DNA from 2 places in the Paenibacillus sp. TAF43_2 genome. Region 1 is predicted to be linked to the other one. Evidence: riboswitches for the same ligand, from Rfam matches in the RefSeq annotation. Region 1 holds a riboswitch; the other holds the start of a gene.
What was found. Region 1 has a riboswitch for ZMP and ZTP ahead of AB4Z17_RS07015 (bifunctional 5,10-methylenetetrahydrofolate dehydrogenase/5,10-methenyltetrahydrofolate cyclohydrolase). Riboswitches for the same ligand answer to the same signal wherever they lie in the genome.
Positions count from the first base shown of each region.

Region 2: it holds a riboswitch for ZMP and ZTP, as region 1 does, so the genes downstream of both, AB4Z17_RS10735 (IMP cyclohydrolase) here and AB4Z17_RS07015 (bifunctional 5,10-methylenetetrahydrofolate dehydrogenase/5,10-methenyltetrahydrofolate cyclohydrolase) in region 1, are expected to answer to the same signal.

Region 1 is NZ_JBFRDK010000021.1:12,723-18,739, reverse strand. It holds gene AB4Z17_RS07020 (ABC transporter ATP-binding protein) at 1-1,345, opposite strand, end outside; ZMP/ZTP riboswitch at 1,528-1,606, shown strand; gene AB4Z17_RS07015 (bifunctional 5,10-methylenetetrahydrofolate dehydrogenase/5,10-methenyltetrahydrofolate cyclohydrolase) at 1,672-2,517, shown strand; gene AB4Z17_RS07010 (sugar-binding transcriptional regulator) at 2,595-3,551, opposite strand; gene AB4Z17_RS07005 (5'-nucleotidase C-terminal domain-containing protein) at 3,723-6,017, opposite strand, start outside.
Region 2 is NZ_JBFRDK010000037.1:13,981-19,997, reverse strand. It holds gene AB4Z17_RS10745 (DEAD/DEAH box helicase) at 1-915, shown strand, start outside; gene AB4Z17_RS10740 (S-layer homology domain-containing protein) at 1,025-2,266, shown strand; ZMP/ZTP riboswitch at 2,463-2,542, shown strand; gene AB4Z17_RS10735 (IMP cyclohydrolase) at 2,602-3,315, shown strand; gene AB4Z17_RS10730 (hypothetical protein) at 3,570-4,301, shown strand; gene AB4Z17_RS10725 (S-layer homology domain-containing protein) at 4,464-6,017, shown strand, end outside.

The DNA of each region.
Region 1 (6,017 bases):
CTGCCTTGGCTGCTGCCTCTATTTCATCCTGACTCGCATCCGGTTTGCCATAGCTGATATTGTCACGAATGGTTCCACTGAACAGATGCGCCTGCTGAAGCACCATACCGATATGGCTATGCAGCTCTGCAGAAGCGATCTCGTTAATTGGATGGGAATCAATGCGAATCATCCCCTCTGTCGCTTCATAAAACCTTGGAATGAGGCTGACCAGCGTTGATTTTCCTGAGCCGTTCACCCCTACGATCCCAATCGTCTCGCCCGGCTCTATATCCAGATCTATGTCGTGAAGTATATTTTTCTCCGAGCCTTCATAGCTGAAGCTCACATGGTCAAACGTAATTCTGCCAGCCTGTATTTTCTTGGACTGCTCGTTAGCTTTTCGTTCAGCTGTCCATTTATCTGCCGGCACCTCCAATATCTCGTTAATTCGGTCAGCAGAAGCCTTGGCCCGAGAGATTGCAATCAATTGATTTCCAAGTCCTAGAGTAGAAAAGAGAAGCTGTGTAATATAAGTTAAAAAGGCGGCGAGACTGCCCACTGACAGCGCCCCGTGCTCAGAAAGCATTCCCCCATACCATAATGCAGCTACAATGCTAAAATTAAGAATGATCGACACAAGCGGCGTATTAAGCGCAACGATCTTAGCTGCTTTTAGACTGGCATGCAGTAGATTTGAGTTTGTTTCATTAAAACGTTCTTCCTCGTAATCGGACCGTACAAATGCTTTCACAACACGGATACCGGACAAATTTTCTTGCATAACGGTATTCACTTGATCGAGCCGGTGCTGCATCATTGAAAACAAAGGAACGGTAATCCGAGTTGTAATGATGAGGAAGAGAGCTAATAAGGGTATCATTGCGAGCAAAATAATAGATAGGCGCGGGCTTATTACAAAAGCCATGACCAGACTGCCGATAATAATGAATGAACTTCGTGCAAATACGCGAAGCAGCAGCAATACTAAGTTCTGAATTTGTGTGACATCGCCCGTCAGTCTCGTCACGATCGAGCCTGAACCAAAACGGTCAAGCGATCGAAGCGACAGCGACTGGATTTTTTGAAACAGCTCCTGCCTCAGATCAGCCCCAAAGTTTTGCGACGCTATCGTCGAGAACACCGTACAGCCGACACCTGCTATTAGACCGATTAATGCGGCGATCAGCATTTTGGGAGCGGTGCTCGCGATTGCTGTGAGATCACCTGCTATAATGCCCTCATTCACAATGCTCGCCATGAACCGCGGCTGCAGCAAATCCATGAACACCTCTAGCAGCATAAACAACGGTGCCAGCACAGCGCTCAGCCAATATTTCCTCAAAAATCTAGTGAGCTTTAACAACTAACCACCTCAATCTCCCATCATTTTGCGCAAACTGCAAATAAAGAGGGCAGCGCGACCCGCTCCCTCTTGGTATAGTAATTATAGCACCCATTCTCTTGTTTCTACACCTAAATAATCATAAAATAACGTTGATGGCTCGCTTTTGAACTTTCCACCTGTTAAAATCAAAATACCAATAAAAAGCTGTGCGTAACTGGCGGAACATGGATAGCCATGAGGAAGCGCACAGATCATTAGCCGTACGCCTGGGCAAAGGTAAGGGGACATACCCCTTGCCTTTTTATGTTTTTTTAACATCTATTTATAAGGGGCTGAGGTAGAAGATGACGGAGAAACTGATTTTGGATGGAGCCATTGTGGCCGATGCAATCAAAGAGCAGCTGAAAGCAAGAGTGGAGGCTCTAAGCAAGCGGGGAATCATTCCATGCTTAGCGACGATACTGGTGGGCGATGACCCTGCGTCTGAAACCTATGTTCGAATGAAAGGCAATGCATGCAAGCGGCTTGGCATTGATTCCAAACGTATTCATTTGAACAAAAGCATTTCAACGGATGATTTGATTGACGTTATTTTGCAGCTTAATGCTGACCCGCTTATTCACGGCATCCTCTTGCAGCACCCCGTACCGCATCAAATTGATGAGCGTGCTGCCTTTGAAGCGATTAGTATCCATAAGGATGTTGATGGTGTAACCGCGCTAGGTTTTGCTCAAAATGCATTTGGTTATGCCCAGTATCCGTCATGTACCCCTGCTGCTATTATGGCTATTCTTGATTACTATAACATCAAGGTTGAAGGCAAACATGCCGTCGTCGTTGGACGAAGCCCGATTCTAGGCAAACCCGTTTCTCAGATGCTGCTGAACCGCAATGCAACCGTAACAACCTGTCATTCCAAAACGGAAAATTTAGCGGAGCTATTGCGTCTTGCCGATATCGTCGTTGCTGCAGTAGGCAAACCAAGCTTCATTCAAGGCGAATGGATTCGCGATGGCGCTGTAGTACTTGATGCAGGGTACAATAAAGGGAATATTGGGGACGTTGACTACGAGGCATGCCTAGCAAAAGCAAGTGCGATCACTCCTGTGCCAGCAGGCGTAGGTCCTGTTACGATCGCCACGCTTCTGAAGCATACGGTTGACTCCGCTGAGCGATTTGCACTTCATTAAGAGAGATAGGAAGAAAAACGAGGGGATCTTATTAGCTGCCTTGCAGCTAAGATCCCCTCGTTCGTTCTATAGGACGTCTACACATCCCGTTCTAATAGATACCTCGCTGTAAACTGATCGGTAATGAGTACATTCGTGTAGCCGCCGCGCAGCGCGCCATAAATGCCATCTACCTTCTTCGCTCCGCCTGCCACAAGTATTGACTGATCCTTGCGCTTCAGTTCATCGAGACTGATGCCAATCGTGCGCTGGTTCATGAGTGTTGAACAAATATTGCCTGTAATATCGATATAGCGTGAGCATATATCGCCAGCTGCCTTCTCGCGAATAATTTCCAGATCGGAATCTGTGAAATAATTGGCTCTAATTAATACAGAATCATCCGTAGGGGCTCCCACGGTTACAACGGCAATATTAGAGAGCTTCCCTAGCTCCAAAATATTGCGGATATGGCGATCCGATTCAATCGTCCGCTTCACAACCTCATGGTCAACAAGCGCCGGCAGCGGAATAAAGTAAGGTATCGTATGGAAAGCCTTGCCGAATAAATGAACAATTTCATAAGCGTATGTATTGGTCTCTGAATGGCTAACCCCGCCGTTGAGCTGCACGACCTTAACGTCGCGAACCGGCTTATCCTTAAGCTGAGAAGCCATTTGAAAGAGCGTCGTTCCCCACGTTGTCGCAATGATATCGCCATCTTTTACCGTATCGTATAAATAGTTCGCTGCCGCTTCGCCAATATACCTTTTTACGATGCTGTCCTCATACTGCGGCACAGAAACGATAACCGCTTTTTTCAGCCCAAACTTCGCTTCCAAACGATTCGCCAGAACAAAATTGTTTTCGTTCGGGTGTACGATTTTTATTTGAACGTACCCCTCATCCTTCGCCTGCTGTAAAAATCTTGATATCGTAGGGCGCGATACCCCCAGCTTCTGGGCGATTTCTTCCTGATTATAATCCAGTTCATAATACAGCCTTGCTACATCAATCATTTTGCTAAGCTTATCATCCAGTCGATCATCAGCCATCCAAGTTTCACTCTTTCTATTTATGTCTAGAAATGCAAACGGTATCTACTCCCTCTAATTTAACATAGGTTTCAAATGAAGTGTCGCCTTCTTTGTATGAAAACAACAAATCTTACTAAAAAAAACGTCCCACCCCACTCTTAACAAGTGGAATGGGACGCTTTTGCTTAATTAAATTCCGTTTCTTCCTTCATACTCTAGTGCGGACAAAATCAGTGTAACCACATCTGCTCTTGTTGCATTTTTCTTAGGTGCAAATTTATTGCCGCCCATGCCTGCTACTAGTCCTTCGGCTTGTGCCGCAGCGATATAAGGACGTGCCCATACAGGGATGTCACTCAAATCAGCAAACGTCGGCTTCGCCTTCGGATCAACTTTAATGCCTAGTGCGCGAACAAGAATTACGGTCATTTCCGTTCTTGTTAATTCACTTGATGGTCGAAGCGTATTATCCTCGTAGCCTGCAATGACCTTATCTTCAATAAGCTGTGCAAAGAAGGAGCGTGCCCATGCAGGAACTTTATCTGCATCTGCAAAGTCCAGCTTGCTTGTCGACGATTCAAGCTTCAGCGCCCTGCCTACCATTGTAATAAATTGTGCTCTTGTTGCTGTGTCTCCAGGGTGGAACGTGCCGTCTCCATACCCATTAACAAACCCAATTTCCACTGCCTTCGCAATAGCATCTGCCGCCCAGTGGCCGCGTACATCACTAAATGTGATGGATGGTGTCGGCGTTGGTGTCGTCACCGGCGGTGTCGTCGGTGTTGGCGTTGGTGTCGGCGTCGGTGTTGTCACCGGCGGTGTTGTTGGTGTTGGAGTAGGTGTCGGAACTACAACATTCACATCAACAATGCGTCCTTCTGTCGTTGCATTAATCGTACCTAGTTGATTGATATACTCCAAGAATACCTCGTAGTCAACAATGTTCATTTCGTGCTGACGTCCAGCATCTTTGGCTTGCTTCATCGAGCGATAGAAATCGCCGCCATTAGCCATAAATGAGTTTGTTGCTACAAAATAATAAGCATTCAAATCAATTGCGCTGTAGCTGCCGTCTGCGTTTTTGATTTCAACCTTCGTAATGCGTTCGCCAGCCTGCTTAAGCTTTCCGTCTGCATCCAATATTTCAGGGTTCTTATTAGAATCGTAGTAGAAGCGCATGCCCGATACTTGCGGGAAGCGGCCTTCTCCGGTTTTGATTCCACTTACACCGTTCTCAAGCGCAGCAATAATTTCTTGGCCTGTCATACGAAGCGCCGTAAGGTTGTTTCCGAAAGGCATCACCGTAAGCAATTCGCCCATCGAGATGTCTCCATCTACTTTACCCTCAGCGGTTTTCTTAATTGATTCGCGAATACCTCCGCCATTCTGAATGCCAACATAACCTTTTACATCCAATTGCTTTAATGCCTCGTTGCTGTTTACGAAGCTTTTTACTTTGGAGACCATACCGTCTGTGATCAAGTTTCCTAAGTTGGTTTCTTTTGACCGTACAGAATTACGATCACCATCCAGGAACACATTTGTTTTACCGATGACTTGCTTCTGAATATCGGCAACACCCGCACTGTATGGCTTCAACATTTCAACAGCTTCCGGGTCCGCTGCATAACCGCTAACTGTAAGCAGCTTGCCATTCCATGCGGTCAATATCCCTTTGTTATTGAATTCGAGGTCCAAACGGCCCAAATAATTGCCATATTGTTCTGCCTGTACAACGAGTGTCGGTTCTCCCGTAGCATGATATACAAGCGGTGCGTCAACCTTCGTGTGGCTATGTCCACCGACGATAACGTCGATGCCCGTAACCTTCTCAGCCAATACTTTATCAAATTCATTTCCTAGATGCGTCAATGCCACAATCTTATTGATGCCTTCTTTTTCGAGCATTTTGACCGTTTCTTCAGCTTTCTTAATATAATCCTCGAATACAATATTATCTCCTGGCGATGCAAGGAATTTTGTGTCCTCCGTTGTTAAGCCGAATACGCCGATCTTTTGCCCGCCTTCATCCAATATGATCGCGTCATAAATTTTACCTTTCGCAGCTGGTTTACCGATTGCCTGCTCAGACACAAGTCCGTTCATTGCAGGTTCCTTGCTGAAGTCGATATTTGAGCTTACAAACGGGAACTCCGCTTTTTTAATAAAATCAGCAAGTACGGATGGACCTTTATCGAATTCGTGGTTTCCGAATACCATCGCGTCATAACCAAACTTATTCATAAACGCCAAGTCCGCTTGACCAAGATATTTGTTGAAATACAGCGTTCCTGAGAACACATCACCTGCATCTAGCAAGATAGAGTCTTTTACTTCTGCACGAATTTCCTTAATCGCTGTAAAACGTTTTGCAATCGAATCAAGGTGAGCATGCGTGTCGTTCACATGCATAATCGTTAGCTTAAATGGATCGTTGTCACCTGGAAGCGGCTCGCCTTTTAGATCTGTAATACGGCCTTCTAA
Region 2 (6,017 bases), on a different contig from region 1:
ATCATTTTGCATAGTGTCGGTAAAGAACACCAAATTGCTTTTTTCTCCGCGACATATCCAGATCAAATGGCTCGTTTTGAAGGACGCTGGATGAAAAACCCGGAACGCATTCAGGTTACGCCGGAGCATACCGTATCACAAACGATCGATAATTACTTTATCGTTAGCGATAAGCGTGATAAAACCGATACGGCAAGAAGACTTGTTCGCTTGCTGAACCCGGCCTCTGCGCTGCTTTTCCTAAATGATACCGACAACATTTCCAACTGGGAATCGAAACTAAGCTATGAAGGCTTTACTGTTGAGGCTTTGTATGGGGATGCGGATAAACAGCGCCGTGCAGCAACATTGACACGTTTTCGCGAGGGTCGCTGCCAGCTGCTGCTAGCGACGGATGTTGCGGCTAGAGGCCTTGATATTGAAGGTCTGCCGCTCGTCATTCAGCTTGATCCTGCATCGGATGCGGATCACTATGTGCATCGTGCAGGACGCACGGGCCGTATGGGACGTCCTGGTACAGTCGTTTCCATTGTTACGCCGCAGGAGCTGTTTATTATGGAGAAATTCCGCAAGCAGCTGGGCATCGAATTGACAGAACGGACAATGTTCAGAGGAAAGCTTCTTAGCGAGGAAGAGCTGCGAGAAGCAACAAAACCGTTTGCGGCTCGTCATGAAGCAAAGCTTGCAGATCGCTCAGAAGCGTTGCAAACGAAGCGAGCTGCAGAGAATAAAAGTGCAGCTGCTGCTCCGAAACAAACGAAGCTTGTAGAGACGAAAGCAGTAACTGCTCCGCCGAAACCAAAGCCAGCAGCGAAGCCTGCTCCTAAGAAAGTGGAGCGAAAGCGCGAAGGTAAAAACAAAGGTGCTCCTAAGTGGCTGAAAGCTAAACGCGAGGCCGATAAGGAACAATCATAAAAATTTATTTTGAAAGCCACCCTCTTAAATCGATCTGCCTCTCCCGAAACGTATGGGCGAAGGTAAAAAATGCGGCAAAACCCGCAATCGAAAAAGGAGTGTGGCTTTCTTGATAAAACAAACAATGTGGAAAAAGACAGCAATTTCTTCGCTTGCGCTGCTGATGCTTGCAGGCGGTGCAACGTCAGCTTTTGCAGATGGCGGTAAAGGCAAAGGGCATGATGGCGATCGTAATGATGATAAAGGCCGTCATGAGGACAAGGATGACAAGTATGACAAGGACGATAAACATAAAGTAACATGGCAATTCCAAGATGAGGACGATCTGAAGTGGGCTATGGAATACATTATGCGGTTAGCGTCAAAGGGCGTATTTACTGGCTACGAGGATGGTACATTTAAGCCTAATCAGAAAATCAACCGTATTGAAACGTTGACTGCTGCTGTCAGATTGATGGGTCTTCGCTCACAAGCGGAATCAGCAGATAAAATGAAAACGGATTTGCAATTTAATGACGGGGATAAAATCGCAAAAAAATACCCTTGGGCTGTTGGTTACGTTGCAGTAGCGCTGGAGAACGATCTATTCTCTGAGACTGAATCGGAAGTGAAACCGGAAGCAAACGCGACAAGGCTATGGTCTACGATTCTTCTCGTAAAAGCGCTTAAACTGGAAGACGAAGCGAAGGCGCTCAATAATACAAAGCTTGACTTTAAGGATGCAAAAGAGATCCCTGCTGGATCAGTAGGTTATGTAGCTCTTGCTTTGAAGAAAGGCATTATTACCGGCTACAATGATAAGAATGGAAAAACGTTCCGTCCTAATCAACCAGTAACCCGTGCAGAGCTGGCAGCGCTTCTCGATCGTACAGATACGGAAATGCCTAATCATGATGCACAAGCCATTATAGGCAAGCTAAAAGCAGCTCCTGCTGATGGCAAGCTGACGGTTGTTAAAGGAGATAACACGGAGGTTTCACTAGCATTAGATTCGAATGTGTTTATTTTCAGAGATGATAAAAAATCGCCAGTGAGCTCACTCCGAGCAGGTGATGAGGTACTCGTTCGTACGTATCTCAATCGTATCGTATTTATTGAAGTAACGAAGTCGGCTCCTGTTAGTACAGCTTTCTCGGAGAACGGAATTATTAATACATTAACGTTCAACAATCAGGCGAAATTGACGACGGTTTCTCTCATTACTCGATATGAAAACTCACAGGCAGTTGTCACTACATTCAGCATTGATCCAAGCGTAGTCATTACAGGTGACTCCTCGCAGCTGAAGGCTGGTCAATATGTACAAGTAAAAGGCGACAATGGCACAGTTAAATCAATTGAAGTGAAATAAGGTTTAAATAAGAGAAGGGCTGTCCTGAAAGTAGGTTTTTCTACTTTTGGAACAGCCCTTTTTCCATTGTTCAGCAATCAAAATAATAGCTTGCGAATCCAGCAGCGCTTAGTTTTCTGCATAATAAGCACGAAACAGTTCGTTAGAAATAGAGCTTGATTTCAATTGCGATATCGAACTATAATAAATGTAAATTTCAGGTAGGTGCAACTGGCGTAAACGTGGATGACCACGAGGGAGCACCTATTTCATATGTCGTGCGCCTGGGCAAAGTATTTGATCGATGATCAAATGCTTTTTTTATTTTCAGATAAAATAAAAAGGTTGAGGTGAGTATGTTGCAGTCCTATGAAGATCAGTTATTTAATAATCCGTATCCTGGTAGAACAATAATCGTGGGGATGAGCCCGTCAGGAAAACATTTTGTTCAAGRGTATTGGATAATGGGCAGAAGCGCGAACAGTCGCAACCGAATCTTTGAGCGCAATGAGCAGTTTGTAAGAAACATAGCATATGATGCGGCAAAAATGGAAGACCCTTCATTGATTATTTATGATCCGATAAAGAGTATGAATGGGATGCATATCATTTCCAATGGAGATCAGACTGAAACCATCTATGAAGCTTATGGCAAAAGTGCAACGTTTGAAGATGCATTAAAAAGCAGAAAGTTTGAACCGGATGCTCCCCATTATACACCGCGTATTTCCGGTATTATTGATACTGAATCAGCTTTGTACAGCTTGTCCATTTTGAAAACAAGGCAAAACGATCCGTCATTTTGCATCCGTCATTTCTTTCATTACGACTCTTTTACAAAAGGGATAGGTCATTGCATTCACACTTATAAAGGTGAAGAAAATGGTATTTTGAGATCTTTTGAAGGTGAACCGCTGGAGGTTCCTTTATTTGATTCAATGGATGAAACGGCTCAATTTTACTGGAGCAGCATAAACGCAGATCATAAAATTTCATTGCTTGTGAAGTTTATTCATACCGATGATCGTAAGGTGGAATTTAAAATAATAAATAAAAATCAGACGTTTTAGTGTCTCTATAATTAATTCCGACAAAAACGATGGGAAAAATTTAAATAATCGTTGACAGGGTCGTTTTTGAGGAATAATATAGGAATATATTCAAAGTGAGTTAAAAAACCATTTTGTAGGATGACAAAAGAAGATAATCTACTGGACCACCAGAGATTCAATAGGAGCGCAGTTCTGCGCCTTGTTGGGTCTCCTTTTTTTATCCAAAAAAACAAAAAAGCTCAAAGAGCGAAGCGAAAGGGATGTTTACAATCATGAAAAAACTAACACTAACATTAATTTCTGCAACAGTAGCCTTCTCAGCCCTAACCTATGTTGTCGTATCTGCCAAACAGGCACAAGGTGCGCCTGCAGTGAAGGACAACGCTGCAATTGTTACCGAAGCAAAGGAAGAGAATCAATCCAAAATCATTACCGTTTCTGACACAGAGAAAAAATCAGAAGTAAACACAGCTGCAGCAGAAGGCGAAAAACAACCGCAAGCAAAAACGGCGGACACGATAGAGGCTAATAAACCTGAAGCAGAAAAAGCAGATGCGAAACAAGAAGATAAATCCAAAGTTACTCTTGCTGTAGATAAGAAGGAAGAGGCGCCTGCAGCTAAAGCGGCAGCAGCAAAGGAGGAGCCTGCGGCTAAAGCAAATACATCGGTTGAAAAAACAGCGACTCAGCCGAAAGAGACTGCCCAGCCTAAAGCAGCAACGACGGTGAAAGAAGAAAGCCAGCCTAAAGCTGCAGCCGTTGTAAAAGAAGAGCCAAAAGCAGCAGCACCTGCTGCGAAAGAAGAAACACAATCGAAACCAGCAGAGCCAGCTGCAAAAGAAGAAAAGAAGCCATCTAAATCGGTCTCATTTGTGAAAAAAGATACGGTACAGCCGAAAGCACCATCATCCTCAGAGGCTCCTTCTTCCTCCTCTTCATCATCATCTTCGTCTTCCGAAGGTCAACAGCCAGCACCATCGACGACGGAAGAAGAAATCTGCTAGAAACAAGAAATACGTATTCATGAGTTATGAAATGGGGTGGCCATAAGAGGCAGATCAGCCTCTTATGACCGGCTCCCTGCACGAAATCTTGAAGCGACTAGTGGAGAATACATATTTCACACTTGGCACATCGACAAAATTTGATGAAAACGAGGAATGAACATGAAATTACAATTTAATACATCCAAAAGATGGTTAGCTCTTATATTGGCTGCATTATTAATTTTGCCAGCTGCCAATATCGTTAATGCCAATCCAGCTTCGGAAACTCTAGTAAATAGCGGCGCCAGCCATTATAACTATTTTAATAATGTGTATGATCATTTGGATGATGAGAACCATATTCTTCAAACGGTAACGTATGAAGATATTATTAATCTCTTTGACAGCGAAGGCACATATGTTGTGTTGTTTGGCGGAGCTTGGAGCGATAAAACACAAGCGAATATTGGCTTTATTAATCAGGTGGCAAAGCAATATGGTGTAAAAACCATCTATAACTTTGATACAAGGTTAGATGGCAAATCACTAGAGATTGCTGAAACGCAAACGAAAGAAATCAAAGTTGGCAACAACACTTTTGATTTTGCAGAAGCGTATGTCGAGCTGGTCAAAAAATATTTAACGAACCTCGATGAAGTACTTCCAGCAGGAGATATCGTTAGTTATACGAAAAAAGACAGCAAGGGCGCAGTAATTTCAGAAGGCTCAGCGAAAAAAATTGAAGCACCATTCCTGTTTGTGTATAACAAAAAGAAAATTGTTTCCTCTTTGGCTTCAACAAATGTGTGGAGCGATTACTTAACTAATGGCGTTTTGGACGCGAGCAAAGTAGATGCTTACAAAGCAAAAGTGAGTCAAGTATTTGAAGGAATCACTTCATTTGATACGATTAACCGTTCGAATTCTATCAAAGCAGCTTTCAATAGAAACGGATCAATCATTAACAAAAAAGAAACGGTTATTTTTGACGAATCGGACGGAGAGCTCGTATTTGAACATGTAACCTATCACCAATTGACGAAGATTCTCGAGAGCGAAGGGAATTATACGATCTTGTTCGGCGGCTCTTGGTGCCCGAATACACAAGCAGCCATTAAGTTTGTTAACGAATATGCGAAAAAAAATAACATTGATAAAGTTTATTTTTGGGACACCAAGCTGGATTCGGGAATTTCGATCCTGGATCTTTATAAAGACCCGAACGCTGACCCCCATAACGGAACATTCTTTCAAACAAGAGATACGAATCATCCTTACGCCAATCTGTATGTAGATTTGATTAACAAATATTTGCCTGATATTAAAACACAATACGTAAAAACAAAAGACAATGTAAAGTATACGAATGAGAACGGCGTTGAAGTAATCGCAAGCAAAGCGCAAGTTCCATACCTCTTTCAATATAACAAAGACAACAAGGATGTTGATGGCAACAGAGCTCCAATTCTTGGGCATATTGAATTGATGTATTCTTGGACCAATATTCAACCTGATTATGTAAGCAGCGGCGGACTTGGTGTGAATTACAAAAATTATACAAATGCTTTGAACAGCCTATTTGCAAGAGTTGAGGCCAAACCTACAGGGCTGACAGCGGTTAAACCAACCTCATCCGATGAAAATGATGGTCAAATTACAGGAACGAAAGGCAAAGCGCTTGAATACAAGCTTGAAAATGAAACGGATTACAAGGCTGTAACTGGTGATGCAATA